4 regions of the Paeniclostridium hominis genome follow, and region 2 is predicted to be linked to each of the others. Evidence: riboswitches for the same ligand, from Rfam matches in the RefSeq annotation. Region 2 holds a riboswitch; each other region holds the start of a gene.
What was found. Region 2 has a riboswitch for cyclic di-GMP ahead of H8891_RS12970 (MSCRAMM family protein). Riboswitches for the same ligand answer to the same signal wherever they lie in the genome.

Region 1 (8,140 bases), on a different contig from region 2:
TAGATGCTTCAATTTCTTTTAATGATGAATTTAAGTGTAAGTAATCAATTGTTGACTTTAAAACATCACTCATTATACCTTTTCCCCAATAATTCTTTTTCAAATTATAACCTATTTGAACTTTATTCTTATCAAATTCAAAATGATGAAGTGCTATAGTTCCAATAAACTCATTTGTGTACTTATCTATAATAGCCAATCTTATAAACCATTTATTCAAAATAGCTCTATGTATTATTTTAATATTATTTTTAGCATCATCTAACGATTTTAATAAATTATTCATATCATATTTCATAACCTCTGGATCTCCATAAATACTATAAATATCTTTATAATCATTTTCATTAATACTCCTAATTATATAGTTACCTATATCGATTTGCTTAAAATTATTAAATAAATTATCCATTTCAATTTGCCTCCTGTATAATCTAATGTTTTAATAATTTAATTATATCAGAATATGAAACTAATCAAATGTACACTAAAATATATATTTTTATTAGACTTACAATTTTATTAAGATTATAATAAATTGAAGAACAATGTTTTGTAAGGAGGAGATTAAAATAGAACAAGTAAAAAATAATAAACAAAGGAAACTTACGATTGGATTATTTATTGTGTACTTTCTAGTACTAACATGGATTATATTATTTAAAATGAATTTTTCATTTGAAGATTTAGTAAGTCCAAGAAGTATTAATTTGATACCGTTTGGTGATTCTACGATTGTCAATGATAGAATTGATATTAAAGAAATAATTTATAATATGATTGTATTTATTCCTTTTGGAATTTATGTATGTATGATAACTGATAAGTGGAGTGTTTTGAAAAAAATTCTATCTATAGCTGGGGTTAGTTTGTCATATGAAGTATTACAATTTATATTTGCAATAGGAGCATTTGATATAACAGATTTAATAGGCAATACATTTGGCGGAGTCGTTGGTATTGCAATTTATTATTTTATTAGCAAATTATTTAAATCAAATCAAAAAATGAATAAAGTACTTAATATAATTGCATTAATTTTAACTATATTAATAGTTTTGTTTTTAACAATTCTAATTGTAGTAAACTTATAATTTTAATTAGAGTAAATAACTAATCCCTAAAATATATTTATACTCTAAAGGTTTTAACTTTATTTTAAAATATCTGTTAAAAAAGCTCTTAGAATTCATTTGTTTGGATTTTAAGGGCATTAATTATATGGGAGAGAGGGGAATTTAAATGATAATAAATTTAGATAATAAATATATTATTAAACAAATATCTTTAGAACAAAGTGCCCAAATAGAAAAGTTATATAATTTATGTTCAGATTATCATATAATTTGTAGCGGTAGAGAAGCTAATGAACAAGATATAAAAGATCTATTTACTTATACAGATAAGAAAACAATTGAAGATTCTTTAACTTTAGGAATTTATGAATCAAGTGAACTTATCGGATTAATTGATATATTTAAAAACTATCCTAAGATTAATACATGGTCAATTGGTTTATTATTACTAGCACCGAATAAAAGGGGAAACAAGTTAGGTAGTCTAGTTCATAATGATTTAAAAAAATATGCTTTAAGTATAGGGGTAGATTATTTTAGTATTGGTGTTCTTGAAGAAAATATTTTAGCTCATAAATTCTGGAAATCACTAGGATATAACAAAGTGAAAGAGTCAAATATTAAATTTGGAGAAAAAGAGCATATAGTATATGTTTATGAACTAAAATTAAGTGACTAGATTTCTGATTGCAATCTGTAATTTTGGTAGATTGCTATATAAACTTCAACTTTACCCTTTGCCGTTTTGCATTACAAGTTTAGTTTGTTATGTAAGTGTCTTTGAAGCCCTTTGATAGGGCTTCAATTTTTAGTTTTAGGTGGTGTTTTTTGTACAGTTTAGATAGTAAATATATTATTTTAAAAAATTAACTAAAAAATCAGTTTTAATCCAATACAAAATTCCAGTAAAAATTAAATAAAACATACCTTCTATGGGAAAATATCTTAGTTTTAATTCTTTAATTCCAGATTTAATTTTCTTTACTAAATCATTGTAAAAATCAATATCCTTTATATCTTTAAAATCTAAACTTATACTCATTAAACTATCAATAAATATAGTTTTATAAAACTCTGGTAAATATATTTCATCTTCTCTTACTTCATATTTTATATTTTTTATCTTTAAATATTCCTCAATAATATTTATTACATCCGTTTTTTTAACATTATGTATTGAGTATATGTGTTTATTTTTTCTATATCCCCAAATAAATATTAATAAAAATACTATACTAAATATTATTATGCTACTAATACCTGTGTATCCTAGTTTATATCCTTCTATTAAATCTGAAAATGGACTATATGTTATAAATATAAACATTATTACTTGAGCATATCTAGGGTTAAACATTATTTTTACTCCACTTAATAAAATTACACTACATATAAGTAATGTTATTATCATTAAATTAAATTGTAACATTTTTTTCCTCCTTTATAATATTCTGTCTTTTATATAACTAGTCCATAAAGTAAAATTTAAAATGATGTTGTTATTTTTAGAATAACATAAAAATTCTGTAAATTAAAGGCTTTTTATGTAAATGTTTTCCTAATATAATTTAATTAACAATTTGAAAAATCCAAACTTTAATAAATTAAAGGACGGCAAACTATAGGGGCTAAGTATGAGACTATAATTACTAGTCAGTTACCAAAGGGGGACTATTTTATGGATTTAAAGAAAAACGTAAGTAGAAGTATAGCTATAGCATTAGTTGGAGTATCTGTTATAAAGCCTACTATAAATACAGTGAATCCTGTGAATAATATGGAAACATTATAAGTAGGAAGTAGATGAGAATATGTTCACATATAAAACTTATGGAATATTTCTTATTACATTTGGTATTTTTCATATAATTAAATATTTATTATTAAATAATATGAAACCGAATTACATTTCTAAAATGTTTAATATAACTTCAATGGAAGACTATATAAAAACCCAAAACAACATAGTTTGTATGATTAGTATATTATTAATATTTTCAGGAGTATTTTTTATTATAAAAGATAAGTTAACACCATTAGAAACTTTAATTCCATATATTGTTTTTATAATCCCATATATATACATATGGATAAAGAAGTACTATATAAAAATAAAGAATAAGGCTTAAATTAAGCCTTATTTTTTATTTTTACCAAATTAATCATAGTATTTAACATTTTATATTTTACTCCAAAATAAACACATCTTAATCCATTTTCAACTTTTTTTGTATTTAATTTTGTATAATTACTAACTAATCTTAAAAATCAAATGACAAGTGGTTAGATATGCAGATAGACATTATTACTTAACCAATGGTAGTACTACTAAAATATTTATATAGATTATAAACTAACTTGAATGGAGTGAATTTACAAATGAGTAAGTATAAGGACTGGAAGATGATAGATTGGATTATAGTAGGATTTGTAGGTATATCTTTTGTAGAAATACCCGATTGGATTCTTGAACACAATTTATATAAGCTTTCTACAACGGTAACAGTTTATGATTACCCATATAATATCCCTATAATTGTAGCAGGTGTATTTTTAATATATTGCTTTTTATCAGGCGTATATTGGATAAAAAATAAAAAAATAAATATGGTAGTTCATTATTGTTTATTAGCAACCATGTATATAACACTTGCTATGCTATATGTTATTGCATATAACTCGGGTATATAAAATAAGTATTATACGTAAACTTGGTAAATAAAATATCTAAATTTAGAAAATATCAAATATGATAACATGGTGTTAAAAATTACTCATGATTGTTTTAGTTAGAGGGTGATTACTTGAAGAAAATAACTAGATCATTTAAACGATTATTTTTATTATCAAATGTTGTAATTATAATATTTTTAATTTGTATTGTTTTTTTACTTATTAAAAAAGATTATTTTCATATGACGCTATCACTTGGAAGTTTTGTAGTAATTTTATACTCGAAATTTCAATGGTATAAAGCATATAAAGAGTTTATTGAGAAATTTAACTAACTCATAAACCAAAAATTTAAGGATTGTTAAATTAAAATTAAAATTTATTAGATTTTTTATAGTTTATAGATTACTATTTCATATAAGGGGGGAATTTATGAAAAAAGTTATTAAAGAATCTGATTTAATTAAGTTGAGATTAACACAATATGACGATTTAGAGTTTGTAATTGGTGCAGAAAATGAATCTGAAAATGCTCAGTATATAGGGAATTGGTCTAAAACTCAACATTTAGAATCACTTTCGAATTCTGATATATTACATCTGATAATTGAAGATAGTAAAAAAGGAAAACCTATAGGTTACATAATCATGGCTGGCTTAGACAATCCTAACCATAACATTGAATTTAAAAGATTTGTCATTTGTGATAAGGGCAAAGGTTTTGGAAAAGAGACGTTAAGATTAATTAAAGAATATTCATTTAATGAATTAAGAGCACATAGATTATGGTTAGATGTAAGATATAAAAACAAAAGAGCTCAAAATGTTTATAAATCTCAAGGTTTCAAAGAAGAAGGAATTCTTAGGGAGTGTATTCTTTATAAGGGAAATTATGAATCATTGATAGTAATGTCAATATTAGAAAATGAACAATAAATTTTATTTTAAAATATCTGTTAAAAAGCTCTTAGAATTCATTTATTTGGATTTTAAGGGCATTAATTATATGGGAGAGAAGCTAATGAACAAGATATAGTGGGAGTTTTATGTTTATAGCATCTTCTTTCACTGTAAAGCCTAAAGTGCAGGCTTTAACGTTTTGTCAGATCGCTATAAACATAAAACTTGTTCTTCGTTGTTTTTTCATTTTTATTTGTTTTTAGATAAGCCATATTTTTTATTAATACGACCTAGGGTAAATGTGTAATAAGATAAAATTAATATAAAACATCCACTAGCAATAGTTATAGGGAATGATTTGAAAAACATTAAAAAGCTTAATGAAATAGATAAAACACTTGTTATTAAAAATAAAGAAACCATAGATTTTGTATATTTTTTTAAGTTTATAAATTTTTTATCAGATTTATTTTTATAAAAGTATCTTAGTTGTGATATAGCTAAGATTATACAAAATAGTCCATAAGCAAAAAACAGAAAAGCAACAAATCTCATAAAATCCTCCCTTAGATAAAATGTATTAATATTTAAATATTAAAAATGATTTTAACATTTAAAGAAGAATAAAGTTAAAATTTGGATTAAGATTGAGATATTATGGAGTGAAATATGAATTTTAATTATTAATTATATTTAAAGTATATATATGTTGGGTTATAATAAAGTAATAAATATAATTTTTGGCAAGTTAACAATAGGCTTGATTATAAATTTAGATATTATTATTAGTTAATAAAAAAGTAATCTCCTTCTAATCATTAGTAAGGAGATTTTTTTAAAGAGGAGGATAAATTATGTTTTTCATAATGGGAGTTAGTCAAAGTCAAAAGAAACTAGACTACAAACAACTTAACATATGCAAATGCTGCGGCAAATATTCAAACATTGAAGTATACATGACTTACTGGTACTTCATGTTCTTCTTTATTCCTATTATAAAATGGAACAAAGAATACTACGTCAAAACTACCTGCTGTAACAAAATAGCTAAGATAGACGAAGAAATTGGCAAAAAAATTGAAAAAGGACAAGCTGTAAACATTGATACAGAAAACCTAGACTTTGGATGTTATGAAAACAGTGTAAAAGTTTGCTCTGTATGTGGATACCAAACTACAGAAGACTTTACTTATTGTCCGAAGTGTTCTAATAAATTATAAAAATAAAAAAGTAAAGGAACAGAATACTATATAATACCATTTACATAATTGGATAAAAAATGGAACGTCATTAATTTGCGTTCCATTTTTATATGCATTGATTACAGCGTCCTAATACCTTCTTTTTAAAAGATGATAACTGTATAAAAAAGGTATCAAAATTTGAAAATATTAAAATTGAGAACAATTAGAATATATAGAATATGCTCGGATATTATGGTAAAATATGTAATAAAGGGGTTGGAGTAAATTATTTATAAGTGGGTAAGAAGGGAATAAAAATGGTATCTATATATAATAAGGTTAGTGACTATATAATAGTGTTAAATTGTATGGGGGAAATAGTTTTTTGTAATGAAAGCTTTTTAAAGCGATTAAATTATAATCATGAAGAAATATTAAACTTAAATATAGGTAAAATAATAAGCGAAAATAATAATATTAATAATGAGTTAAAAAAATTTGGCGAAATAAACAAAACTTTAGAATTTTATTCAAAGTCAAATGAACTAGTCAAAATCAATTCAAATATAATCATAGAAAATTTTAACAACGATAAAAGTATTTTTATTATAGGTAAAGAAGTAGAGTCAAAACAATATACGATGGAAATATTAGAGGATCTTTTAGATAATATTAATGTTTGCGCATTTGTTATAGATGATGATGGAAAGTATTTATACGTAAATAAGCCTTTTGCTGAAATGATAGACAAAAAAAGAGAAGATATTATTGGAAGTTATAGCAGTGATAATTGGGAATATAATACTTATAATGAATTTGAAAAAAATAATAGAGAAGTTTTTGAAAGTAAAAGTCCAAAGATATTTAATGAGAAATTAGTATATGATGATAATATTCATTGGTATGAAAGTTACAAAGCTCCAATATTTGATGAAAATAAAAAACCTAAATATATTGTAGCAAAATCTAAAAATATTGATTTATTAAAAATCACATCAGAAGAGTTATATAAAAACTATAATAGAGTAACAATTGAAAATGACTTTAGTGGCAGTAGTAAGAAGAATGTAGATTTAAATGAAATATTAAAAAATATTGGAGAACATATACTTAAGTATACAAAAGCAGATGGTGTTTCTATGTTACTTTATGATAGTGATAAAGAAGGTTTAATACCTATTATAAAATTAAAAAATTCTAATATACATCTTGAAAATGTAGAATTTATTCCACTAAAAAAATTCGATGTATATTTAGATAAATATAGAAGTTATTTTAATTGTATATTTAAAAAAGATAAAATAGATAATTTATCAAACATAGATTATATATGTATAGATAAATTGGATTATTGTGGTAATTATATAATAGATTTATATGATGAATTTATTGGGATGATATGTTTAAGCTATAGTAAGGGTAATGCTCCTAAATTTAATAGCGACGAGTATATGAAATATATATGTAATAAAATAGCGATGATAATTAAAAATATCAGACTTTCAAATGAGGTATCTATTGAAAATAAAAAGCGTAAATATACAGAAAAAGAGTTAGAAAGGTATTTAAATATTTCAGTTGATTTAGTATCTATAGTAGGAAAGGATAAACATTTTAAAAGACTAAGTCCTAATTGGTGTGATGTTTTAGGATGGACAGAAGAAGAATTATTATCAATGTCAATTGTGGATATTATTCACCCTAAAGATTTAGAAAACTTTAGACAGAAAAATAAATTAGATCCTAGAGAATGTAAAATTACTAGAAATATTATTCGATTCAGGCATAAGAATGGAAAATATATTTATCTTGAATGGAGTAGTGAGTATATAGGGGATGAAGAAATATATGTTACAACGGCAAGAGATATTACAAGAAATATAGAAATAGAAAAAGAAAAAAGAACGTTAGAAGAAGCTGTCAAGGTAGAAGTTGTAAAAAATGAATTCTTTTCAAATATATCTCATGAATTTAGAACGCCAATAAATATTATACTGGGGACTATGCAAGTGATTAATAAAAATATAGAGAAAAATAATATACAAATAAATGATTTAAAGAAACATACTAACTATATAAAACAAAACTCATATAGATTATTAAGGTTAGTAAATAATCTAATAGATATAAGTAAAATGGATATAGGAGTGTATGAGCTTAGATGTTCTAATCAAAATATTATAAATATTATTGAGGATATAACTCTATCTGTAGCAGATTATACAAAAAATAATAAAATTAATCTTATATTTGATACAAACGATGAAGAAGTTATTACATATTGTGATCCAGATAAAATAGAAAGAA
Region 2 (8,140 bases):
ATGAAAAAATTTTGATGTAAGATTAAAAAATATTAACATTTAAAATCAATAAGCTAATAATAAAGACAGAAGGGTGTAAAATGAGTAAGAATTTAAATAAAAATATTATTGAAAGTTTAAAAAGTACAATAATAATAGGATTTATAAGTATTAGTTTTATTTTAATTGTAGATAAAAATTTAAAAGATGAAATAGCAATTAATATATCAGAGGTAAATATACAAGTAGAAGCTAGAATTGCTACCTATATAAACAATAATATGTCTAAGTTAGAGAGTTTTAATTCTTATATAAACTATGATATAGATAAATATGGTATCGAAAATGCAAAACAAATATTTGTAGATACATTTAACAAATCAAATGTTTCGAATTCATTTAAGGGTATTGGGATTATTAACAAAGCTGGTTATCTAACCTATGGAAATGGAAAAATATATGTAGGTAATAGTAATTATTTTAAAGAAAGCATTAAGGGAAAGAAGTATGTAAGCAAGCCAACAAAAAGCATAATTGATGGGAAAGATAGTATAATATATTCTATTCCTTTTGTAATTAACGATAAAATAGAGGGAGTGTTAGTTGGTTTTTCACATTATGAAGGTATAGCTTTAAGCTTAAAACAAAGTATATATTCTTATAAAGGAAGTCTATATATAGTAGATAAATATGGTAATGTTATTATTGGTAATGAAAAAAATAAAGAAGGTATAAAAACACTATATAATAAAAGTAAATATCTAGATAAAGGAAAAGAAAAAACAAATATTTCAAATTGTAAGAATCCCAAACTAGGGGTTTTTAATAATGAACGAATATATTTGTATTATAATTATATAGAAAATACTGATGGTTGGTATTTAGTTTCAATAACACCTATAAATAAAGTTTTTTCAAGTTTGACTAATATAATAAATATATCATTATTGACTATATTTATAGCTACCTTACTTTATGTGATTAATAACTATAAAAAATATGTTGAAAATAAGAAAGCTTTAAGAAAAGCCACCTATATAGATAGTTTAACTAATATAAATAATCAAATAAAGTTTAAGATAGATTGTAAAAAAAAGTTAAAAAATGCTCAAGATGATGATAAATATGTTTTAGTTTCTATTGATATAAATAGGTTAAAATTTATAAATGATGTTTTTGGGTATGAAGAGGGTGATAATCTTATCAAAAGTATAGGTGAAAAGTTATCTATTTTAAAATTTGAAAATATACATGGAAGAATTTCTAATGATATATTTGCTTTGATGTTTAAATTGGATAAAAAATTAGATTTGAAAACAACTTTAGTAAAACTTCATGATTATATAAATATTGTTTGTTCTAATAATAGTGATTTAAATTTAAAATTAAACATGGGGGCGTATATAATAGAAAATACTACTGAAGAAATTGATAAAATTATAGATAATGCAAATATAGCTAGATTAGAATCTAAAAAAGTTAAGGACAAGCCATACTATATATATGATGAAGCTTTAAAAAATAGAATCAGTCAAGAAATTATAATTGAAAGTGAACTAAAAAAAGGATTAGAATCAGGAGAATTTAAAGTCGTATATCAACCTAAAGTAGATATAAATAATGAAAAGATAGTTGGTGCAGAAGCATTAATAAGATGGGATCATAATAAAAAAGGATTTATAAGCCCAAATATATTTATACCGATAGCAGAGAAAAATGGAAATATAAACTTAATAGGAAAATGGGTACTTGAGGAAGTTTGCAAGGATATAAAAAAATGCAAATTAAAAGGTGAAAAAATAGTTCCAATTTCTATAAATTTATCAAGAGTAGAACTTTACAGAGCTGATTTAATTCAATCTATTAAACAAACTATTGAAAAATATGATGTAGAACCTAAATTGATAGAAATTGAAATTACAGAAACAGCAGCACTAAATGATATAGAATATATAAATAACAAAATATATCAAATTAAAAAATTAGGAATAAAAGTTTCTATGGACGACTTTGGAACAGGTACTTCTACATTATCAAATTTAAAATTAATAGATATAGATATATTAAAATTGGATAGAACTATGATAATAGATTTAGAGGAAGATAAAAAAACTTTTTTATTTGTAAAAACTATAATTAAATTAGCTAAAAAGTTTAACTTTAAAGTAGTTTGTGAAGGTGTGGAAAATAATAAACAGGTAGATATATTAAGACAATTTAATTGTGATATGATACAAGGGTATGTATATTTTAAACCACTTGAATTTTTAGAATTTAAAAATATATTAAAAGAACAATATCAATAAATTTAATAATAAAAAAGATGACTAGTTTGTATTAGTCATCTTTTTATTATCTATTTTCATGTATTAACAATAAATATGAAGCTCCAGCTAAGTATGGAGATGAGGATTTAGTACATTTAATTTTTCCAACTAAATTGTTGTTTTTATATACAAATCCATTATCTAGAACTTTTCCTATAGGATTTGAATCTAGATTAGAATATATAAGTCCATTTTCATCAACTTTTCCAACTACATTATTATAGTTATCATAAACAAGATTTGCAGATACTTTTCCAATCGGACAATTGTGATATAAGTGATTGTGGACAATATTATTTAAGTCCAATCTAGCTATAGATTTGTTGTTATAAGGATGTTTTATCATTTCAAACATAATTTTAATTCTCCTTTAAATAATAAAATTTAAAATATAAAATAATAGCTTATATTAAATTTTATTAAGCTAAGGTATTTTTTATGAATATATAATATTATGAAATTAAATATTTAAGAGACAATAAGATTAATATATTAAAAAAGATGTATTACTTTAAAGATATGATATAATAAATAGCTATAAAAATTTTAATTTAGATAAGTAAGGTGGTAGTAATGATTAATAATTTTAAAAATTTTGATTTAGATAAAGATATAATAAAAGCCCTTTATAATCTTGAGTATAATACTCCATCTAAAGTTCAATGTGAATCAATTCCAAGACTTTTAAATAAAGAAAATATAGTTGTTAAATCAAAAACTGGTAGTGGGAAAACTGCAAGTTTTGGAATACCGATATGTGAAAAAATAGATGTTAACAACAGTAATCTACAAGCATTAATAGTTGTACCAACAAGAGAATTAGCTATACAAGTAAAAGAAGAAATATCTAATATAGGAAGATTAAAAAAAATTAGGTGTAGTGCAATATTTGGAAAACAACCTATAAAAGATCAAATAAATGAATTAAAACAAAGAGTTCATGTAGTAGTTGCTACACCTGGAAGAGTAATAGATCATATAAATAGAGGTAGTATAAACTTAGACAATATAAATTATTTTATAATAGATGAAGCTGATAAAATGCTTAACAAAGGATTTATAGAAGATATGGAGTTTATATTTAATAATATACCTAAAGAGACTGTTATAGGCTTATTTTCAGCAACTATAGATAAAGATATATCTTATATATATAATAAATATATGATAAATCCTAGTATGATAGAAATTGAAAATGATGAAAATCTAGACAAAAGACAAATAGAAGAAAATTTAGTTTCTTTAAAAGAAGATGAAAAATATAATACCTTAAAAGATCTAATATATTATTATAATCCAAAAACTACCATAGTGTTTTTAAATACTAAAGATAGAGTAACTAAATTATACAACAAGATGAAAAAAGATAAGTTTTTAGTTGAACAACTCCATGGAGATATGTCTCAAGAAAAGCGTATATTTGTAATCAAGGACTTTAAAGAAGGTAAATATAATATTTTAATTAGTACAGATGTAGCAAGTAGAGGAATACATATAGATGATGTATCTTTAGTTATAAATTATGATGTTCCTATGGATAAAGAAAATTATATACATAGAATAGGAAGAACAGGAAGAACAGATAAATATGGAAAAGCTATAACCATGGCTAATGAAAAAGACGAAAAATATATAGCTGAGATAATAAAATATATTGGCCATGAAATAAATACTATTAATGAATTAAGTAGTGAAGATATAAAAAAAGGAAAAATTAAGTTCGAGAAAGCTTCAAGTATATTATTAAATAATAAAAGGATAAAAAAGAAAGATAAAAAAGTTCATAGTGAGGTAACTAGAATATATTTAAATGCAGGAAAAAAGAAGAAAATTAGAGTTTTAGATATTGTTGGGACTTTTAGTAATATTGAAGGTATAAATAATGAAGATATAGGTGTTATAGAAGTTTGTGACTTATGCTCTTATGTTGACTTATTAAATCATAAAGGTGAAATGTTTTTAAAAAAATATAAGGAAATAAGTATAAAGAAAAAATTAGTTAAAGTAAGAAGAGATAATTCTAATTGTTAGATTTATAATTATATTCTTAAAAAGAATATTGAAAATGGTGTCGAAATTTGATAAACTAATTTGGTAAAAACTTAATAAATAAGAAACGAAGAAGTATATTCTGTATGTGGGCATCTGGGATATATGGAGTTAGTGATGCAACCGGCTATATTTACAAACTGTAGGTATAGCCTTTTTTGTTCTAAAATTTAATAAACAAGAAACGAAGAAGTATATTCTGTATGTGGGCATCTGGGATATATGGAGTTAGTGATGCAACCGGCTATATTTACAAACTGTAGGTATAGCCTTTTTTGTTCTAAAATTTAATAAACAAGAAACGAAGAAGTATATTCTGTATGTGGGCATCTGGGATATATGGAGTTAGTGATGCAACCGGCTATATTTACAAACTGTAGGTATAGCCTTTTTTGTTCTAAAATTTAATAAACAAGAAACGAAGAAGTATATTCTGTATATGGGCATCTGGGATATATGGAGTTAGTGATGCAACCGGCTATATTTACAAACATGTAAGTATAGCTTTTTTTATTGAAAAAAAGAGGTGATCATTTGAGACAGGGAAAGAATAAGGTAATATTAAGTTTAGTATTTGTGTTTAGTATGATTTTAAATCTTATTTCATCAGGGATAATGGTATATGCTGAAGATGTATCTAATAGTCCTTCAGTTGAAATAACAAGTGCAACATTTGATGATTATACTGTAAGAGAAGGTATGATTAAAACTTTCAGAATTGATTATAAAATTAAAGATCCAAGCAAAATTACGCCAGGAGATAGCATTACTATAACACTGCCTAAGATCTTTAGAGATGTTAACCCAGTATGTTCAGACAAGCATTTTTCAGGGCAAGAATATAACCCTAATACTGGAGTATTAAAGTTGATATTTAATGATAATATAAAAAATGCATTAGAGGGATATTTAAGTGTAACAATGGTTGGTGATAAAAATATTAAAGATGGAGAATACCCTATTGTTATAAACACTAATGGAGATACAGAAACTGTTACATTAACAGGTGAAGGTAGAGAAGAATCAACAGGTGGAGGATCAAATCCACTTATGTATAAAGGTTCATATTTACCACTAGATTCTAAGGGAGAAGGGCTTATAACAGATATAAATAAACCAGTTAGATACTATGTAGAAATAAATAGAGATCAAAATGGACAAATGGGGGATGCTTACTTTGAGGACCAAATTCCAGAGGGAATGGTTTTAGATAAAAATAGTATAAGTATAATTCAGCATGACTATGAAAGTGGAGTGGATAGGGATGTAACTAATGAGCTTTTAAAGTCTGGAAAACTTACAGCTGAAAAAGATTCTCTAAAAATAGATCTTGGTGATATATATAATGATAGCTATTCAGTTAATTACAATACTTTGATATTACCAAATCCTCCAAAAGACATTAGATATGTAAATAAAGCAAAATTAACATATAATGGGAAAAATAATGATTCTAGTGCTACAGTTAAGTTAGCAGCAGGAGCAGGGGCTATAAATGTCTATAAAACTGTAAATAAAACTAATATAACTAATGATGAAAAGGATCAAAACATAGAATATAAAATAGCATTTGATTCAGCAGGACACTTTTTAAAGAATACAATGCATGTAAAAGATAAATTAGATTCGAGGCTGACTGATATTAAAATAGATCAAACAGGTCAGTTTACGGTTACGTATAATGATCAAACAAAAGAATTAAATGCAGTTAATGATAAGTCGGATATAAATCCAGGAGACGATGCATATATTACTATTCAAGCTAATATGAAAGAAGTTGGAACAGGAGAAGCAGTTTCAAATACTGCTTATGTAAATGGAAATCCAACTGATGAAGTTGTAACTATAAAGAGTCCAAAAGTTGAAATAATAAAAATTGAAAAAGGTGACAAGACTCAAAAAATGTTATCAGGTGCAGTTTACTCACTTACTGATTCAAATGGTAATCTAGTAAAGGATATTTATGGACAAACTGTTAAAGATATAACTACTTCATCAAATAGTCCTGTAGAGTTAGAGCTACCTTATGGCAATTATAAATTAGTTGAAAAGGTAGCACCTAAAGGTTATAAACTTGATAGTACAACTATAGCATTTAAGGTTACAGAAAATAGTAAAATAGTTAAAGTTGTTGCAGAGGATGAACTTATGGCAATGCCAGGAAAAGTTGTAATAAACAAAACTAATGAAGATGGAAAAGTTTTAGAAGGTGCAACATTTAACTTAGTGCAAAATGGAAAAGTAGTAGATACAAAAACTACAAATTCTCAAGGGATAGTAATATTTGATAATGTTAAGCAAGGTGATTATCAAGTAGTTGAAGTTAAAGCTCCAGAAGGATACAATTTAGCTAAAAATCAGAATATAGTAGTTGAAGCAGAAAAAACTAATACAGTAAAAGTAGTAGATACAAAGATAAAAGGAAGTATAGAAATAACGAAAGTAGATTCAAAGGATGCTAAGAAAGTATTAGCAGGAACAGAATTTACAATATTTGATTCAAATAAAAAAGAAGTAGCAAAGGCAGTAACAGGTAAAGATGGTAAAGTAGTATTCAAAAATTTAGCATATGGAAATTACTATTACCAAGAAACAAAAGCACCAGAAGGATACACAATAGATAACAAGATGTATCCATTTGAAATAGTTAAAAATAATCAAGTGATAGAAAAAAGCTCAGCTAATGATAAGATAGTTGGAAGTATAGAAATAACGAAGGTAGATTCAAAGGATGCTAAGAAAGTATTAGAAGGAACAGAATTTACAATATTTGATTCAACTAAAAAAGAAGTAACAAAGGCAGTAACAGGTAAAGATGGTAAAGTAGTATTTAATAATTTAGCATATGGAAATTACTATTACCAAGAAACAAAAGCACCAGAAGGATATGCAATAGATAACAAGATGTATCCATTTGAAATAGCTAAAAATAATCAAGTAATAGAAAAAACTGCAGCTAATGAAGAAATCTATAAATCAACTGATGAAAATGAAAAACCAAAACTAGATAAACTTACTTATCCAAGTGAACCAGATAAGGTTGAAAAACCTAGTCAAGATGACCCGAAAGATCCAGGTGAATTAGATAATACAGAAAAGCCTGACAAAGATGATTCAAAGGTGTTAAGTAAACCAGAGAAGATTGAAAACACTAATCAAAATGCATCAAGTGATAAAATTAATTCAGATGAAACAAATAATTCTAAAAATCCTAAAACATCAGACAGTAGTATGCTACCATACATAGGATTATTTGCAGCTTCATCAATAGGATTAGCAGTAAATACTATTAGAAGAAAAAGAAAGTAAATAATATTAAATTAACACTTATTAATAGTAAGAAAATAGAGTATCAAGCTAGTTTTGATACTCTATTTATTTATAAAAATAATACACAAAGCAAGCTAATACCACTTAATATATTTGGCAATATTAAATATATATAAAATTGTTTAACTTATAAGAATAGTAATATATAATAGTAATAGCTATATATAAACTTAAAAAAGAAATGATAAGGTGTGACAATATGGAAGAACTAAAGAAAAGTATTAATGAAATAACTAATGATAATATTGTTAAAGTAGTTATAAGTAATAAACTAAATAAAGATGTTGAATATAATAAAATCAATATTCAATTAAAAGAAAAAAATAATAAAGAATATTATCAAATAGAAAAATATACAGATAAACAAGTTTTTCATGAAAACATAGAAAAAAATATGTTAAATGAAAAGATGTTAGAATTTATAAATGGAAAGTATAAACAAGTAGGTGCTTGGT
Region 3 (8,140 bases), on a different contig from region 2:
GTGATTAATTTTGAAAGTAACATTGAGTCTTCTACTATTAAAATAGTTTTATCACTATTTTTACGCTCACCTAATTTTTGTATAGATTCAAATTGAATACTAGATTCAGGACTGATTTCTGCAACAATTTTTTCAAAATCTAAAATAGTTATAAGCTTATCTTTATATTTCGCAATACCTGTTGCAACACCTTCATCTCCTCCATAAATAACTCTATCTGGTTTATTTATGGCCTCCCATGAAACTCTGTGAATACCAACTACTGCATCAACATGAAATGCAATGTTTAACTTATTAAAGTGAGTAACGATAAATATATCCTTACTTGAATCATTACCTTTAGGAATATTTAAATATTTTCCTAAATCTATTACAGTGATAATTTCATCTCTTGATTTAAATACTCCTTCTACATCATCATGTGCATTTGGCATTTTTTTAATCTCTTGTGCCATCATAATTTCACGAACTTTTGCTACATTTATACCAAATGATTCACCTGAAATTGTAAATTCCATAATTTCAAGTTCATTAGTTCCGGATTCCAAAAGTATTTTTGTTTGACTTGTATTTTCTGAAAATCCCATACTCAACCTCCTATATAAAAAATAATTCTCAAAATAGTATTACTCATGCTTATATACGGATTTTATTTGTAATTCTAGAGGTTTCTTTGTAATTAGTTATCTTTGTATACATTTGTTTATTCGCTAATATTTTCCAATCATAATAAGTATAATATATGTTAATTTCATAAATAATTAAATCATTTTATATTATTTAAATTATATATAAAATAATAATTATTATTACTATAACCATTAATATTCCAGTTAAGTTATCCACTAATGCTCCTGGATTTAAATATACATATGGGTTTATATTAAATAACTTGTTATTTTCTTTCTCATTTTTTACGGATTCTATTGCTAACATTTTAAATTTCAATTGTATTGGCGATATTATACCTTTTTTAAACATTTCCTCCAGATTGTCAATTGCTTTAGATGTTACTTGTTGTTTTTCTTCATCTGTTTTGCAATTTTTTATTTGTTCTTTTAAATATTTACTTTCTTTCAATGATTGCTCTGCTAGTTGTTTTATTTCAGGGTACTTCTCAATTATAAATTTTTGTTCACTAGCTGTTAGTTTTTCTCCTTTTACCATTTTTGTAGCTATTCTCTCTGCTTTTTTACTTTCTAAATTAATTTTTTGAGAGAACTTTTCAACTTCTTCTACTACTGCCATTTTTATTTTTACTTGTACTTTTGATAATAATCCTTTTTTATCCATTACTTTTATATTGTCAATCGCTTTTGATATTACCTGTTGTCTTTCTTCTTCTGTTTTACAATTTTTTATTTGTTCTTTTAAGACTTTAACTTCTTTTTTAGACTGCTGTGCAAATTGTTTTACCTCAGGATATTTTTCAGTTATAAATTTTTGTTCATTAGGAGTTAATTTTTCTCCTTTGATTATTTTTGTAGCTATTATTTCTGATTTTTTGCTTTCTAAATTAATTTTTTGAGAGAACTTTTCAACTTCTTTTACTGCTGCCATTTTTATTTTTACTTGTACTTCTGATAATAATCCTTTCTTGTCCATTGCTTTTATATTGTTAATTGCTTTTGATATTACTTGTTGCCTTTCTTCTTCTGTTTTGCAGTTTTTTATTTCTTCTTTTAAATCTTTAATTTCTTTTTTTGATTGTTGTACTAATTTTTTTATATCTGGATATTTTTCAGTTATAAGACGTTGTTCTTTTGGAGTTAGAGGTTCTCCTTTAATCATTTTTATAGCTATTAATTCTACATTTTTTAACTCTTCTTTAATTTTTAGAAAAAAATCTTTAACATCTATGTCTTCAACCTTACTTTGTGTAGGTATTTCTTCATTATTAGGTTTTGTGGGTAGTTTTATGTATGGATTCATATTATATGAATTTTTATTTATATTATTAATCATTTTTTATTTGCTCCTCAAGTGAAGTGTATATCATTATTCCCGCTAATATATATTATCCTTATAGTAATTATACGGTTTAATCGGTTATCTTTTAAGCTTTTAGCCTAATCCTTAAAACTAGACAATATAAATGCCTTGGACTATAATAGTTATAAAACCATAACTATTAATTTTAAATTATATGCATACTTAAAGTGAAGAGAGGATAATTATGAGTAAGATAGGATTAATATTAGAAGGTGGCGGTATGAGGGGAATATATACTGCTGGAGTGTTAGATTTTCTTATAGAAAAAAATATAGAAGTAGATATAACAATTGGAGTGTCAGCTGGAAGCTGTCATGCTTCTTCTTATATATCGAAACAATATAAAAGAGCATTCAATGCTACTATCGACTATATAAATGATAAAAAATATTTAAGCTTTGGTAATTTAATTAAAACAGGCTCAATATTTGGTATGGATTTTATATTTAATACAATTCCTAATGAATTAAATATTTATGATTATGATGCTTTTAGTAAATCTAAAACTAAATTTGTAGTAGTTGCTACAAATTGTGAAACAGGCAAACCTGAATATTTTGAACTTACAGATTTAAATAAAGAAATTATTTATATGCAAGCATCTTGTTCTATACCTGTGTTTGCAAATATAGTTGAAATTGATAATTATAAATTAGTTGATGGTGGAGTTACTGATTCAATTCCTATAGAATATGCTTTAAATCAAGGTTATAAAAAAAATATAGTTGTTTTAACAAGAGATATAACTTATAGAAAAGGAAAACAAAAATTTATTTCTATTGTAAAAAGAAAGTATAAAAAGTATCCTAAACTTGTTAAAGCTATTGAGTCTAGACATATTAACTATAATAAAAGTCTTGATTTAGTAAATAAATTATCTCAAAGTGGCGACGTTCTTGTAATTAGACCGAAAAAACCTGTTAAAGTTAGTCAAATAGAAAAAAATATTGATAAGCTTACTGCATTATATAAAGATGGTTATAATGATGCAAAAGAACTATCTGATAAGATTTTAGATTTTATAAATAAAGCTGAAAACTAAAAAAGCCAGATAAAGATCTTATAGTGAATACAATGTTTATATGTATTTCTTATAAGATTTTTATCTAGCAATATATTTTTTTATATTAAATTAATTAAAGATTCTTATCTAAAATTCTTCATTGTCAAATATCATCTTGCCATCAAAGTATTTAGCTCGTTCATCTTTTAAATTAAATTTCTCAAGAAGTTCTTTTAACATTTGTGCCTGACTTGATAACTCTTCACTTGCAGCAGCACTTTCTTCAGCAGTTGCTGAATTAGTTTGTACAACTACAGATATTTGTTCAACTCCAATATTTATTTGATTGATATTTTGTGCTTGTTCATTACTTGCATCTGCAATTTCTTGTATAACTTCTGCTGACTTTTTAGCACCATCAACAACTTCTTCAAGAGATTTTGCTGTTTCTGAAACAATTATAGTTCCATTTTCTATTGCTTTAAGTGATTTTTCAATTAACTCAGCTGTATCTTTTGCACTTTGTGCAGATTTTGCAGCAAGATTTCTAACTTCATCAGCAACAACAGCAAATCCTTTACCAGCTTCTCCTGCACGTGCTGCTTCTACAGCCGCATTAAGTGCTAAAATATTTGTTTGGAATGCTATATCATCAATATTTTTTATTATATTTCCAATTTCATTTGATGTATTGCTAATTTCATCCATTGCAGCAATCATTTCTTGCATTTGCTCTTTTCCTTTATCCGTTGCAATACTTGAACTTACAGATATTTCTTTTGCTCTTTCAGCATTTTGTGCAGTTTCTTTTATTTGCACTGAAATTTCATTTATAGTTGCTGAAAGTTCTTGAATTGAACTTGCTTGTTCTGTAGCACCTTGAGAAAGTACTTGAGCACCTTCTGCTAACTGATTTGAACCGATTGCAACTTGTTCTCCAGAAGTATTTATTTGTTCTAAAGTACTATTTAAATCATTTACAATTTTATTTACAGCTATTAACATTGGCTCAAAATCATTTACAAATAAATCACTTAATTTATCATCATCTACATCAATATCTAAATTACCATTGCTAATTTCAGTTAATATATTTGTTAATGTATTTATCATTTCCCTAAAATCATTAACTATTTTATTTGTTGCATCTGCTACTAGACCTATCTCATTTTCTTCATCTATAACTGGTAGTTCTGAGTTTAAATCGCCCTCAGCTAGTTTCTTTAATCGTTCACTACATTCCTTTAATGGATTTCCTATTTTACTAGCAAACTTTATTGCTCCAATAAATGCTACAACAGTAAATATTATAGATATTACAGCTGTTATTGTAATTGAAGTATACATTTGTCCAAGGAAATCATCTTTATTTACCATTACACCTACACCCCAATTATGGCTATTTTTTACTGGAGCATATCCTAAAATCCAACCTTGTCCTTCTAAATCTACATTAGCATATCCTGTTTTTCCTGAAATAAGCTTTTCATCTGCTTGTGCAACGTCTTTTAAATCTGGATTTGTTGCTGATTCTTTTATAGTATTTTCCTTACCAATAAGACTAGTATCCATATCAGCAATTGTTGTTCCTTCATTATCTATAAGGTAAGCATAACTATTTTCACTTATTTTTATATTCTTAATAATTTCAGTTAAGAAATCTTTATCTGCATCAAAAGTTACAACCCCTACTATCTTACTGCCTTGTACTCCATTTTCCCAAATAGGTGCTGAAACTACAAGTGTAAGATTTCCTGTTACTTTACTAACAACAGGGCTACCCATATATGCCTTTCCTTGCATAGAAATTTTAAAATAATCTCTACTAGAATAATCATTTCCACTAAATAAATCTTTACCATTTGCATCTATAATTTGACCTAATGATAATCCATATAGCTTTTCTTGTCTAGTTATTATGCTTTTCTTTTCCTCTACACTTACCTTAGGATCTGAAATTTCCTTTATAATACCTGTTTGAATTGCTGCATTTTTTAGGTTTGTAATTTTTTGCGAAGCGGTTGCTGCTGCTTGTTTAGTTGTTTCTACTACTGTATTTGATAAAATAGTATTAGATGTTTTATAGTTTAAATAACTTGTAATTGCCCCTAAACATAAACAACAAATAACTGAAAAACATACAATTATTAAAGTAAGTTGAGTTTTTATACTTTTAGTTTTGTCTTTACTTTTTTGTCTTAATTTAAATTTCATTTTTTTATCTCCCGTTATTATATCTTTATACGTTAATTTTTTATCATAATATTCAGCAAAATTAACACTTCAAGGCTTATTTATTTCTAGCCTAAATGTAAAGCTACTTATGTTTTGTGATTATCCATAATAAACCTCCTTAATTAAAGCCTTATAATTTTTAAAATCCACTTACATAACACAAAAATAAAAGAGCATCAACATAGACCCGTCAACACTCTTCTTTTAAAAGACAATTTATGCAACTGGCTGACTTTTGAAAAAAGCCCCTATAGCTTTGCGTCGCCGAATCACTCCGGGTTTGCTAATTAAATTAAATTTTATTTTAGATTTAAATACACATTCATATTAGCATAAATGTTATTTTTTGTAAATAATTTAAAACCTTTGCCTGTTACTTGAAAAATTTAATAGTAAAGCATTTTTAAATTATCATAAAAAAGTAAATCTGTAATATTGTTTAATATAAAAAGGTATTGATTTTACAATCAATACCTTTTCTTAGGTATCAATAATTGAAACAATTCATAAAAATAATCTCTACGATTAAATTTAGTATATATCTAAATAATTATTAACATAAGTTTTACACTTATAATTTTTATCGAGAACACCTTAATTTACACAAAATCTTATGTCCCACAGAAAGTTCTATAAGGACAACTTGACGGTTTTGGTAACTGTGAATACTCTTCTTGATCTTTCGAGTGATCATATGGTCTTGAAATTACATCAAGAAGTTTTATAATTACACTAAAATCACCTTTATCCCCAGCTTCTATTGCTTCTTCTACTCTATGATTTCTTGGAATTACTGCTGGATTAGAATTTTTCATCAATTGGTGCACTTGTTCCTTTGATTGAGGTTGTCTTTTAAGTCTTTCTTGCCATAGCTTATACCAACTATCAAATTCTTTACTACTAAACATACCTTTATCTTTATTTTTATCAAATGTTAAATTAATAAAAGTATTAGTGAAATCTTCACTATGTTTTTCCATTATACTAAGTAAATCTTCAATTATAGCTTTATCTTGTTCTTCTTCATTAAATAATCCAAGTTTTTTTCTCATATTAGATAACCAATTTAAATAATATAACTCAGAAAAATTAGAAATAGCATCTTGTGCTATTTTTATAGCATCTTCTTGATTTTCATGTAATAAAGGCAATAATGTTTCAGCAAATCTACATAAATTCCACTCAGCCATAATAGGTTGATTTTTATAAGCATATCGACCTGTAGTGTCAATTGAACTAAATACGGTATTTGGGTTGTAATTATCCATAAAAGCACACGGACCATAATCAATAGTTTCTCCACTAATAGTCATATTGTCAGTATTCATAACACCATGAATAAATCCAACAGTTTGCCATTTAGCAACAAGAATAGCATGAGCTTTTATTACTTCTTTAAGTAAATTTAGATATTTATTATCATCGTCTTTTATATGTGGATAATGTCTTTTTATTGTATAATCAGCTAATTTTTTTACTTCATCTACTCCTAAAAATCTTGCTGCATATTCAAATGTAGCAAATCTAATATGGCTAGAAGCTACACGAGTTAAAATTGCCCCTTCTTTTATACTTTCACGAATTACAGATTCCCCAGTTTTAACTACTGCCAAACTACGAGTAGTTGGTATACCAAGACCATGCATAGCTTCACTTATTATATATTCACGAAGCATAGGTCCAAGCACTGCTCTTCCATCTCCTCCACGAGAGTATGGAGTTTTACCAGAACCTTTAAGCTGAATATCATATCTATCTTTTGACGGTGTTATTTGCTCACCTATTAATAATGCTCTTCCATCCCCTAGCATTGTAAAGTGTCCAAACTGATGACCAGCATAAGCTTGAGCAATAAATGCTCCTTCTTCTATAGTTTCATTACCTGCAAGTATTGACACTCCATCATGACTTTTTAAAGCATCACTATTTAATCCAAGAGATTTAGCTAAGCTTTCATTTAAAATAACTAATTTCGGTGAGCTAACTTTATTTAAATTAATTTTGCTATAAAATGCTTTGGGCAAGGTAATATAGCTATTGTCTAAGTTCCATCCCATCTTTATAATTTCTTTTTTATTAGTCATTTTTTCTCCTTATATATTCCATAATTTTAAGTGTGATGTTTCTACTCTTATTTAATATACCCTTGTTAACAATATAAAATAAGTTTATTTTTATTAAAAAACTTATTTATATTTAATTAATGTGCCAATTTTTTTATATAAAATATTGACCTTATTCTACTTATTAAATTTTAATTTTTTCTTTTAATTTTTACATTGCTGTAAAGCCTGTTATTTTCTTGTTTTTTATAATCATTTTTTATCTTTATTGCTATTTAAATTTTAAAATAGGACATCCTACTTCGGTGCTACAATATAAATATCTAAATAAAAAAGGGGGATATCTAGATGAATAAAAAATTGCCTAAAGGTGCATATGGGGGAGTATCTGGCAAAGATTATGTTCCTTATATAACCGATAAATCAAAAACAGGTGGCAATATAGCAGTACTTATTATAGGTCTTGTATTGGCATCAGTATTTGCAGCTTCTACTGCATATTCAGGTATGAAAGCAGGACTTACAGTTGCTGCCGGTATTCCTGGTGCAATAATAGGTTCAGCTTTTGTAAGTATGTTTGCAAAGCATAAAGGTATACTTGGTAAGAACTTAATTCAAGGTATGTCAAGTGGTGGAGAATCAGTTGCTAGTGGACTTATATTTGTATTACCTTCTGTTATTTTAATTGGTAGTCAAATTTCATTCATTGAAGGAGTTGCAGTTGGTGTTGGTGGTGTTTTATTTGGTATTGGTGTAGCATCACTTGTTCACAACTATTTAATCATTGAAGAACATGGTAAACTTGTTTATCCTGAATCAATGGCTATATCTGAAACATTAGTTGCTT
Region 4 (8,140 bases), on a different contig from region 2:
TCTCCCATAAATTTTGTTGAGATATCTTACTAGCTTCACCTTTAATCATTTGGAAATGAAGAGGTAAAATATTATTAGTTATCTCAGGCATTGATCTATTATTTGTATCAAGGTTGTGTCCTAATTCATGCATGAATCCCCAACCAGTATTTACATTTAAAGCTCCATTCTGTTCGTTAAAGTTATATCCAGTTATACCGTTTCCTGCATTCATGAATGCTCCACCATCTAAGTTCTTAAGCATAGTTACATATCTAAAGTTAAAGTCTGAGTGTATGTCTTTAGAACCATCAAATCCCCAGAATTTCATTGCTTCCTTTATTACTTCATCAGATTTATCTGCAGTATAGCTAGGTAATTTATTATGCTCAGTATACCAGTTTAAAGCGTATGTCGCTTTAACGTTTACAAAAGCTTTATCACTAACCACTTCAAATACATCAGGTAACTTAGGGTCTTTCTCTAACTTCTTATTGTATTCACGTAAATCTTTCATTACTTGTTCATCAGTAGTTACACCTTTTATGAATTGAGGATAACTTACACCACCTACTATTCTTATCTTAGGTTTTCTAGATTGTTGGTCTGGAGTATAAGGGTTGTAAGCGTATAGAACTCCTGCTAATGGTGTTCCAGGTCTTAAGTCCCCTGCTTCGACTTCAGGTATCACTATTTCGTTTTTACCTCTGTTTAATCTGATATCTCTTAAACCATTATGTCTACTATCCATTTGCTTATAAACTAAATTAGGTACAGGTTCACCTGGCTCTGTGTCAACATAAACAGTTATTTTCTCTCCTGACTTAACTGCTAAGCCTGTAGGTTGCCAATCTCTAAAGTTCCATACTTTTCTCTTTTGACTTTCCTTTATAGCGTCTCCTCTGCTTTCTAATTCATAAACATGACCTTTATTACTCTCAGGATTCTTGATTAACTCTTTAGCCATGTTTATACTTTCCATAAGTTCTGCTTTTAATGGATGTGTGTTAACTTCTTTTTCTAATTCCTCAATAGCTGGTAAGTTATTATATTCTGGAGTTAACTCATTCTTTAATTCATTTGTGAATATACTGTTAACCTTATCTGAAACTGTATCTTTTCTAAAGAACATTATTTCATTTAAAGTAGCCCAGTTTTGGTCACCCTTAGTCCACTTTAGTTTTATTCTCTTAAACTTAGTAGGTTGGAATTTCGCTTCTATTAAGTCCTTAGTTTTGTCGGCTTTACCTGTAGCAACTAACTTAAATGTTTCACCTTTGCTAGTTGTAGAACCGTAAATCTCAAACTCTTGTGCGAAACCTTTAGCATCACTTTGTCTAGCACCATAAACCAATCTATCTATAGTTATTGGGTTAACAAACTCAACTGTTACCTCATTGCTCCAATTTTCATCGTTATGCTTATTAGTTTCCCAATAAGTACTTATGTCATTGTCTGCCGCTTTATCTATAGTCTGATTTGCATATTGACCAGTATTATTAGTTATCCTCTTTATGTTACTATAAGGAATTCTAAATTTTTCTATATACTTTTTATTATCTAAATGCTTAAATGACTTAGTAGTCGCACCTCCACTTATTATCTCTTCTTGCTCTAAAATATTTCTAGCATTCTCTAAATCCTCTTTAAAGTCATTATAGAATGGATGTTTCTTACAGGCTTCTTCTAAAGTGTTAAGTGCTTCAGTGCTTCTAAATTCCTCACTTAACTCGCTCATACTAGCATCAGTAAATAATCTATCTATCTTATCCATAGTTTCATCTTGTTTATAAAGTCCAAACTCTGACGCTAAAGCCCAACCTTCGTATCCTTGCTTATAAACAAACTTAATTCTCTTAGCTTGAGTTGGGTTAAACTTTATAGATATAGAGTCTCTAGTTCTTGTAGCACTACCACTAGTTACTTTAGTGAATGTATCACCTGCAGTAGTCTTAGAAGTATATATGTCAAATTTCTCTGCGAAACCTCTATCTCTAGGAGAATAATAAACTATTCTATCTAACGTTCTTATTTGGTCTAAAGTCATTATAACTTCGTTTGTATGGTTCTCATTGTTTCTAGCATTAGAATGCCAGTTAGTATTTGGGTTACCGTCTATAGCTTTACCTATAGTACTGTCTGCCCAATGACTACCATTAGTAGTTATCTTCTTTATATGACTATTATCTATCTTATATAACTTATCATATTTAGCTAACTCTTCAGTTCCAAAAGCCTTGAACTTAGAAACTTTTGCTTCTGTATAAGTTACTTCGTTACCTTCTAATACTTGTCTAGCGTCATCTAAATCCTCTTTGAATTGACTATATAAAGGATGTACCTTTGCTTCGTTCTCTAAAACAGTAAGTTTATCTAAAGTTCCGAAGTCAGGATTTACTTTGTTCTTATTGCTATCAGTAAATAATGTTTCCATCTTTTCGGATAAAGCATCTTGCTTATAAAATCTAGCTTCAGATATAAATGGTCTACCCATATGACACTCTTTAAATACAAACTTCAATCTCTTAAAACTTGTAGGGTTAAATTTAAATTGCATAAAGTCAGTGGTAACCTTTGCAGTACCGCTAGATACTAATTTAAATGTATCTCCCTTAGTAGTATCAGAAGCATATATTTCGTACTTAGTTGGGAATCCCTTTTGGTTTCCACTTCTAGGCAATAATGCTATTCTATCTAACTCTTGCACTTCATCAAAAGTAAATGTTACTTCGTTAGTGAAGTCATTTCCATTACTTCTGTTTGTTTCCCAATGTGTATTAGGATTATTATCATACATATATTCTATTTTAGTTGAAGGGTACATTCCACCGTTAACTTCTGTATTTGCTATATGCTCATTACCTAATTTAAACTTTTCATCATAAGCTTGTTGGTTAGGGGTTCCATACCCTAACAATTTAGATACTTTAGTTTCACTAAAGTTTACTTCTTTATTTTCTAAAACAAGTCTTGCATTATCTATATACTCTTTAAAGCTTTCGCGGAATGGATGACTTTCAGTTTCTTTCTCTAAAGCGTTTAATGCTTCAGTAGTTGCAAACTCTTTACTTACCTCATTCATATTTGCATTAGTAAATAATCTTTCCATCTTGTCTAGAGTTTTATCTTCTTTGTAGAACCAAAACTCTGCGGCACTTGCCCACTCGTTATGCGCTTCTACGAATTTGAATTTAACTCTCTTTGCACGTACAGTGTCAAATTTAAATTCTACCATTCCACCTGTTGCTTTACTTCCTTCTACTTTTCCTGCTAGTTTAAAGTCTTCCCCTGTCTCACTTTCTGAAACGTATATCTCTGCACTAGTAGGGTATCCCTTACCTTTAGCCCCATCTTGTCTTGTAGCGTAAGCTAATCTGTTTATCTCGGCTATGTCTTTAAATTCCACAGTCACTTCATTTTTAAATGTTTCATCATTTTTAGTGAATGTCTCCCAATGTGTTTCAAGTTTCCCATCTATAGCATTTTCTATTTTAGTTCCTGGATAACTCCTTCCATTGTTTGATATAGATTGTACCCCAACTCTATACAATTCATTGTACTTAGCAAAATTAGGATTGTTCTTAATTTTGAAATCAGTAACAGTCATGTTTTTAGATACTTGTTTCTCTATTGCTACTGCTTTCTTTTTTACTACTTCATTAGCGTATACATTTATTGCCGGTGAAACGTTTGTAGCTATTATAGACATGGCCAATACTGCTGATATTTTTTTCCTCATAATATCCTCCCTCTGATATGCATATGAATTTACAATAACTAAACATTTTACCCCAAATTTTAAAATATAGTCTTGTTATAGAGTTATGGTTATTTTATATGAAATAAAAAAACTACCCTGTGTCTAAAGGGTAGTTGCTATCTAAAGTAAACATTATAAAATAATCTTACGATTACATCATAAAATAACTCTATAAAAACAAAGAATATTAATTCTTCGGCAACTGGCTGGCATAGTCTAATTTGACCTTAGCCCCTTTAGCTTTGCGTCTCTAGATTTCCCTAGATTTGCTAATATGTAATTTTTAGTCATCTATAATTAATTATACATAATTTTTTACAATATAAAATAGTTTTTTGAAAATTTTGATTAATTTCTGAAAAATTTTTAAAAATTGATTTTAAATTATATAAATTAGGTAAATCATTTTTAGAAAAATCAATACAACCAGTTTCGTTATTACAGTTTTTTATCTAAATGATTTACCAAATCTAAGTTTTAAGACTTGTTATTAATTTAAGAGATATCAGAAATTGTCGTAATTTTTAGAATAAAAAATATATTTTTGTTAATATATGGGTGATATAATTGTAAAAACAAAACTTTAATAATATATAAAGTGTAAGAATGCACGCACTATTAGGGGGATAGAGACAATGAGTTTAGTAAGCATAATTATTCCAGTTTATAATTCTGAAAAATGGCTAGACAGATGTATTGAAAGTTTAGTAACACAAACGTATAAAAATATAGAATTAATTTTTGTTGATGATGAATCTACAGATAAATCAATAGAAATTATAAAAAACTATCAAAAAAAATTTGATTTTATACGTCTTGTTAGTATTAATCATGCTGGTCAAAGTGTAGCTAGAAATTATGGAGTTAAGATTGCCAATGGAGAATATGTATGTTTTGTTGATAGTGATGACTATGTAACTAAAGATTATTGCAAATTGTTAGTTACATCAATGAAAACTACTAATGCAGATATTGTAGTTGGTGGAATGTCAATATTTTATAATAATATTTACCAAAATACTTTAATATCTAAGACTAATTATACTTGTAATAGAAATGAATATATAGGTAAAATATTAACTTTAAAAGATGGAGCTCATATTATTGTTAATAAACTATTCAAAAGAGAATTATTGATAAATAATAAGATTGAATTTATTGCTTGTTATCAATATGAAGATATGGTGTACGCTTTTGAAACTGCACTATATTCAGATTTAATTTGCTTCATTAATAAACCAATTTATAATTATATGAGAAGAGATAATTCTTCATTCACATCAGTAGACAGTAAACAAGTTACAGATTATATATTTGCAATAGAAAAAGTGAAAAATCTTCTAATACAACACAATGAATATAATCAAGTAAAAAGTGATTTTTATCAATATCTGTTATTGAATAATTCACATTTAGTATCTTTGTTTCTCCAAGATAAAAATGCAACATTGCCATTTTACAAAAAGTGGATGCAAGAGTTACAAAATATGATAACTGAAGTAGAAAAAGAGGTATAAGCATGAAAATATTAATTAGTGATATTGATGGAACATTGTATTTTGAAGATAAAAAGGATAAGATAATGCCTAGTGATTTAGAAAGTATTAAAAAACTTCAGAGTAATGGACATCTTTTTGGAGTTTGCACAGGAAGATCATATTCTGGGGTAAAACTTGCTATTGAGAATTTTGATATAAATCTAGACTTTATGATTCTTGCTAGTGGGGCTATTATACTAAATAATGAAGAAAATATAGTTAAAAAGCTAACTATGGAAAGAAATATTGTTGAACAAATATATAATTGTATATCATCTAATAATTGTGAAATTCAATTTACAACTGATAAATACTTTTATTTTAAAGGTCCAACAGAATATACATCTAGTAATGCTGTTAGATTTAATGATTTTTATGAAATTCCTGAAGAAGAATTTACTACATTCGCACTTGGTTTTAATGATTGTAAAGAACTAGAAAATGTAAAAAATTTACTAAATGATAATTTCGGAGATTACATTTCTACTCATCGAAATAAAAATAGCCTAGATATTTCTAGAAAAGAGTGCAGTAAGGGAGTTGCAATAGCTGAATTAAGAGAGTTTTTCAATGTTGATGAAAATGACATACATGTTATTGGAGATTCTTACAACGATATCTCTATGTTCCAAAGCACCACTAATAGTTATACTTTTTTTAACTCTCCAACAATTGTAAAAGATAATGCAAAATATCTAGTCAATTCTATTTCTGAATGTATAAATATTATTTTAGATTAGAGAGTATTTAATGTCAGTTAAAGAATTAATTTTTATAGTGTTTTTCATTAAGTTTTACATTAATTTATATCAAAAATATTATGAAATTAATTAAAATACTTGGTTTAAAATGATATAAATTAATGTTAAGGGGGATTGAGATATACTGAAAAATATATTTAAAATTTTAATACTAATTATATTGGTAATTTCAATATTTATCTTTATTACTAAGGGTAGTTCTAAGAATAATGTAAACGGTTTTTATTGGGAAGCAAAAAAAGATAATAAGAGTATATATTTAATTGGAACGGTTCATCTAGGAGAAAAAAGATTAAATTACTTAAACAATAATTTAAACTATATTCTAAATAATACTCAAGCACTTGCAACTGAAACAAACAGTAAAGATATAGATCCAGAGTATATAAAAAAATTACAGGATAAAATTTATTTAACTAGTGGTGAGTTAAAAGACTTTTTAAATAAAGAAGAACAAAATCAATTAAAAGATATATTAAAATATTTAGATTTGAAATACGATGATGTATCTAATTTATCAAAAGTTGGGTTAAATGCATTAATTCAAAATTATATAGATTCAATTGATGGATTTGAAGATGAAGGTCTTGATGCATATTTAGAAAATTTGTATAGAAAATCAAAGAAGGATTCTATTTCATTGGAAACACTAGATGATACTTCGTATAATATTAATTATATGTTAGATGAATTTTTAGATGTTGATTATATAAAAAATGAATTGAAAGATAGAAAAGATTTTATGAATGCATTTATAAATGGAGATACACTATTTTTTAAAAGTCATTTAGAAAATGGTAAAGATGAGTTAGATATGAATGCCTATACTAAAATTGTCAAAGACAGAAATGAAAATATGGCCAATAGAATTAATTCATTATTAAAAGAAAACAAAACATATGCAGTAGCGATAGGAGTAGGACACTTTTTTGGAGATGATACTGTAATAACTTATCTAGAAAATTTGGGATATAGCATAACGAAATTGAATAAATAAGTTATTTTTTACACTATTCTCTAAAAACTTATTCAAAGATATTTAGTAAAATAGCCCTTAATATCCATTTATTTGGATTTTAAGGGCTTTAACTTTATTCTATGTAATCTAAACCTTAAACGGAGATTTAAATATCCCTTTTAAACTCTAGATATCTACTACCCTGAAATTTCAAAATTCCTATATCCCCTTTTGCAATCATACCAAATTCTTTTCCTGAAACACTAAACTCCATTCTATCAGTACTTTCAACCTCGAATGTAATATAATACTTGGTAGATGAACCGCCACTATGATGTATTCCATTTGCATCAGTATGCCCAGCGTGCCTTATAACTTCACTTCTTTTAGATACAACTTTACATTTTACATCTAATATAGGTTGTTTATTATTATAAGACCATTGATTAATACCCCTAATAATATTAATTACAATTGTACCTAAAATAAGAAAAAAGATTATAAAAAACATGAGTGAAAACAAATCAAACGTTGGATCACTATAATACAAATCCATAATAGATACCCCTCATTTCGTGTAAATTTTTAAAATGTAATTTATGATAATTGTAAGTTATAAATTTATTTATGTGGTTACAAATGAGATACATTTTTGATTATTAAAGTTTAAATATATTAACGAAAATGAATGTTTTTTGAAACTAAAATAGAGCACTAAATTTAATGCTCTATTGATTAACAATATAATAAATTACAAAATATTATTCTAACTTAAACTTATACCATATAGTTGTAATCAAACCTAATATAAAAAATACCTTTTTCATTTAACCAAAACTCGATAGAACAATCTTTTTCTTTGTCTACATATCCAATAATCTCAACGCCTTGTTCTATGCGAGTATAATAATTTTTCCCATACAAATTTATTGCCTTTTCTTTACTATCCCCAATGCGTACTCCCTTTTCAGTTCTTAAGTTTTTATCATCTACACAAAATCTAATTATCTTAGAATCATTTTTATTAGTTGCTATTTCAATATTTTTTGTTAAATAATAATAATTATATTGATTATTATCTTGACTAGGTTTAGATATTTCACCGTATTTAGATACTACTTTTTCACTATTAATATTGTCATTT

Region 1: linked by a shared signal. The riboswitch ahead of H8891_RS04075 (hypothetical protein) and the one ahead of H8891_RS12970 (MSCRAMM family protein) in region 2 are both predicted to bind cyclic di-GMP.
Region 3: linked by a shared signal. The riboswitch ahead of H8891_RS09885 (methyl-accepting chemotaxis protein) and the one ahead of H8891_RS12970 (MSCRAMM family protein) in region 2 are both predicted to bind cyclic di-GMP.
Region 4: linked by a shared signal. The riboswitch ahead of H8891_RS14060 (NPCBM/NEW2 domain-containing protein) and the one ahead of H8891_RS12970 (MSCRAMM family protein) in region 2 are both predicted to bind cyclic di-GMP.

Annotation. Positions count from the first base shown of each region.
Region 1 is NZ_JACRWD010000001.1:851,770-859,909, forward strand. It holds gene H8891_RS04055 (GNAT family N-acetyltransferase) at 1-412, opposite strand, end outside; gene H8891_RS04060 (VanZ family protein) at 549-1,094, shown strand; gene H8891_RS04065 (GNAT family N-acetyltransferase) at 1,243-1,755, shown strand; gene H8891_RS04070 (hypothetical protein) at 1,930-2,505, opposite strand; cyclic di-GMP riboswitch class I at 2,655-2,741, shown strand; gene H8891_RS04075 (hypothetical protein) at 2,969-3,205, shown strand; gene H8891_RS04080 (hypothetical protein) at 3,456-3,767, shown strand; gene H8891_RS04085 (GNAT family N-acetyltransferase) at 4,182-4,685, shown strand; gene H8891_RS04090 (hypothetical protein) at 4,899-5,204, opposite strand; gene H8891_RS04095 (zinc ribbon domain-containing protein) at 5,516-5,869, shown strand; gene H8891_RS04100 (ATP-binding protein) at 6,130-8,140, shown strand, end outside.
Region 2 is NZ_JACRWD010000007.1:70,525-78,664, forward strand. It holds gene H8891_RS12955 (bifunctional diguanylate cyclase/phosphodiesterase) at 81-2,285, shown strand; gene H8891_RS12960 (hypothetical protein) at 2,332-2,661, opposite strand; gene H8891_RS12965 (DEAD/DEAH box helicase) at 2,880-4,337, shown strand; cyclic di-GMP riboswitch class II at 4,411-4,493, shown strand; cyclic di-GMP riboswitch class II at 4,527-4,610, shown strand; cyclic di-GMP riboswitch class II at 4,644-4,727, shown strand; cyclic di-GMP riboswitch class II at 4,761-4,844, shown strand; gene H8891_RS12970 (MSCRAMM family protein) at 4,890-7,664, shown strand; gene H8891_RS12975 (class I SAM-dependent methyltransferase) at 7,885-8,140, shown strand, end outside.
Region 3 is NZ_JACRWD010000003.1:24,388-32,527, forward strand. It holds gene H8891_RS09870 (chemotaxis protein) at 1-587, opposite strand, end outside; gene H8891_RS09875 (hypothetical protein) at 781-1,965, opposite strand; gene H8891_RS09880 (patatin-like phospholipase family protein) at 2,177-3,034, shown strand; gene H8891_RS09885 (methyl-accepting chemotaxis protein) at 3,143-5,209, opposite strand; cyclic di-GMP riboswitch class I at 5,447-5,525, opposite strand; gene H8891_RS09890 (protein adenylyltransferase SelO) at 5,842-7,314, opposite strand; gene H8891_RS09895 (OPT family oligopeptide transporter) at 7,642-8,140, shown strand, end outside.
Region 4 is NZ_JACRWD010000010.1:26,709-34,848, reverse strand. It holds gene H8891_RS14060 (NPCBM/NEW2 domain-containing protein) at 1-3,718, opposite strand, end outside; cyclic di-GMP riboswitch class I at 3,934-4,020, opposite strand; gene H8891_RS14055 (glycosyltransferase family 2 protein) at 4,375-5,256, shown strand; gene H8891_RS14050 (Cof-type HAD-IIB family hydrolase) at 5,259-6,017, shown strand; gene H8891_RS14045 (TraB/GumN family protein) at 6,199-7,035, shown strand; gene H8891_RS14040 (DUF2500 domain-containing protein) at 7,163-7,552, opposite strand; gene H8891_RS14035 (hypothetical protein) at 7,774-8,140, opposite strand, start outside.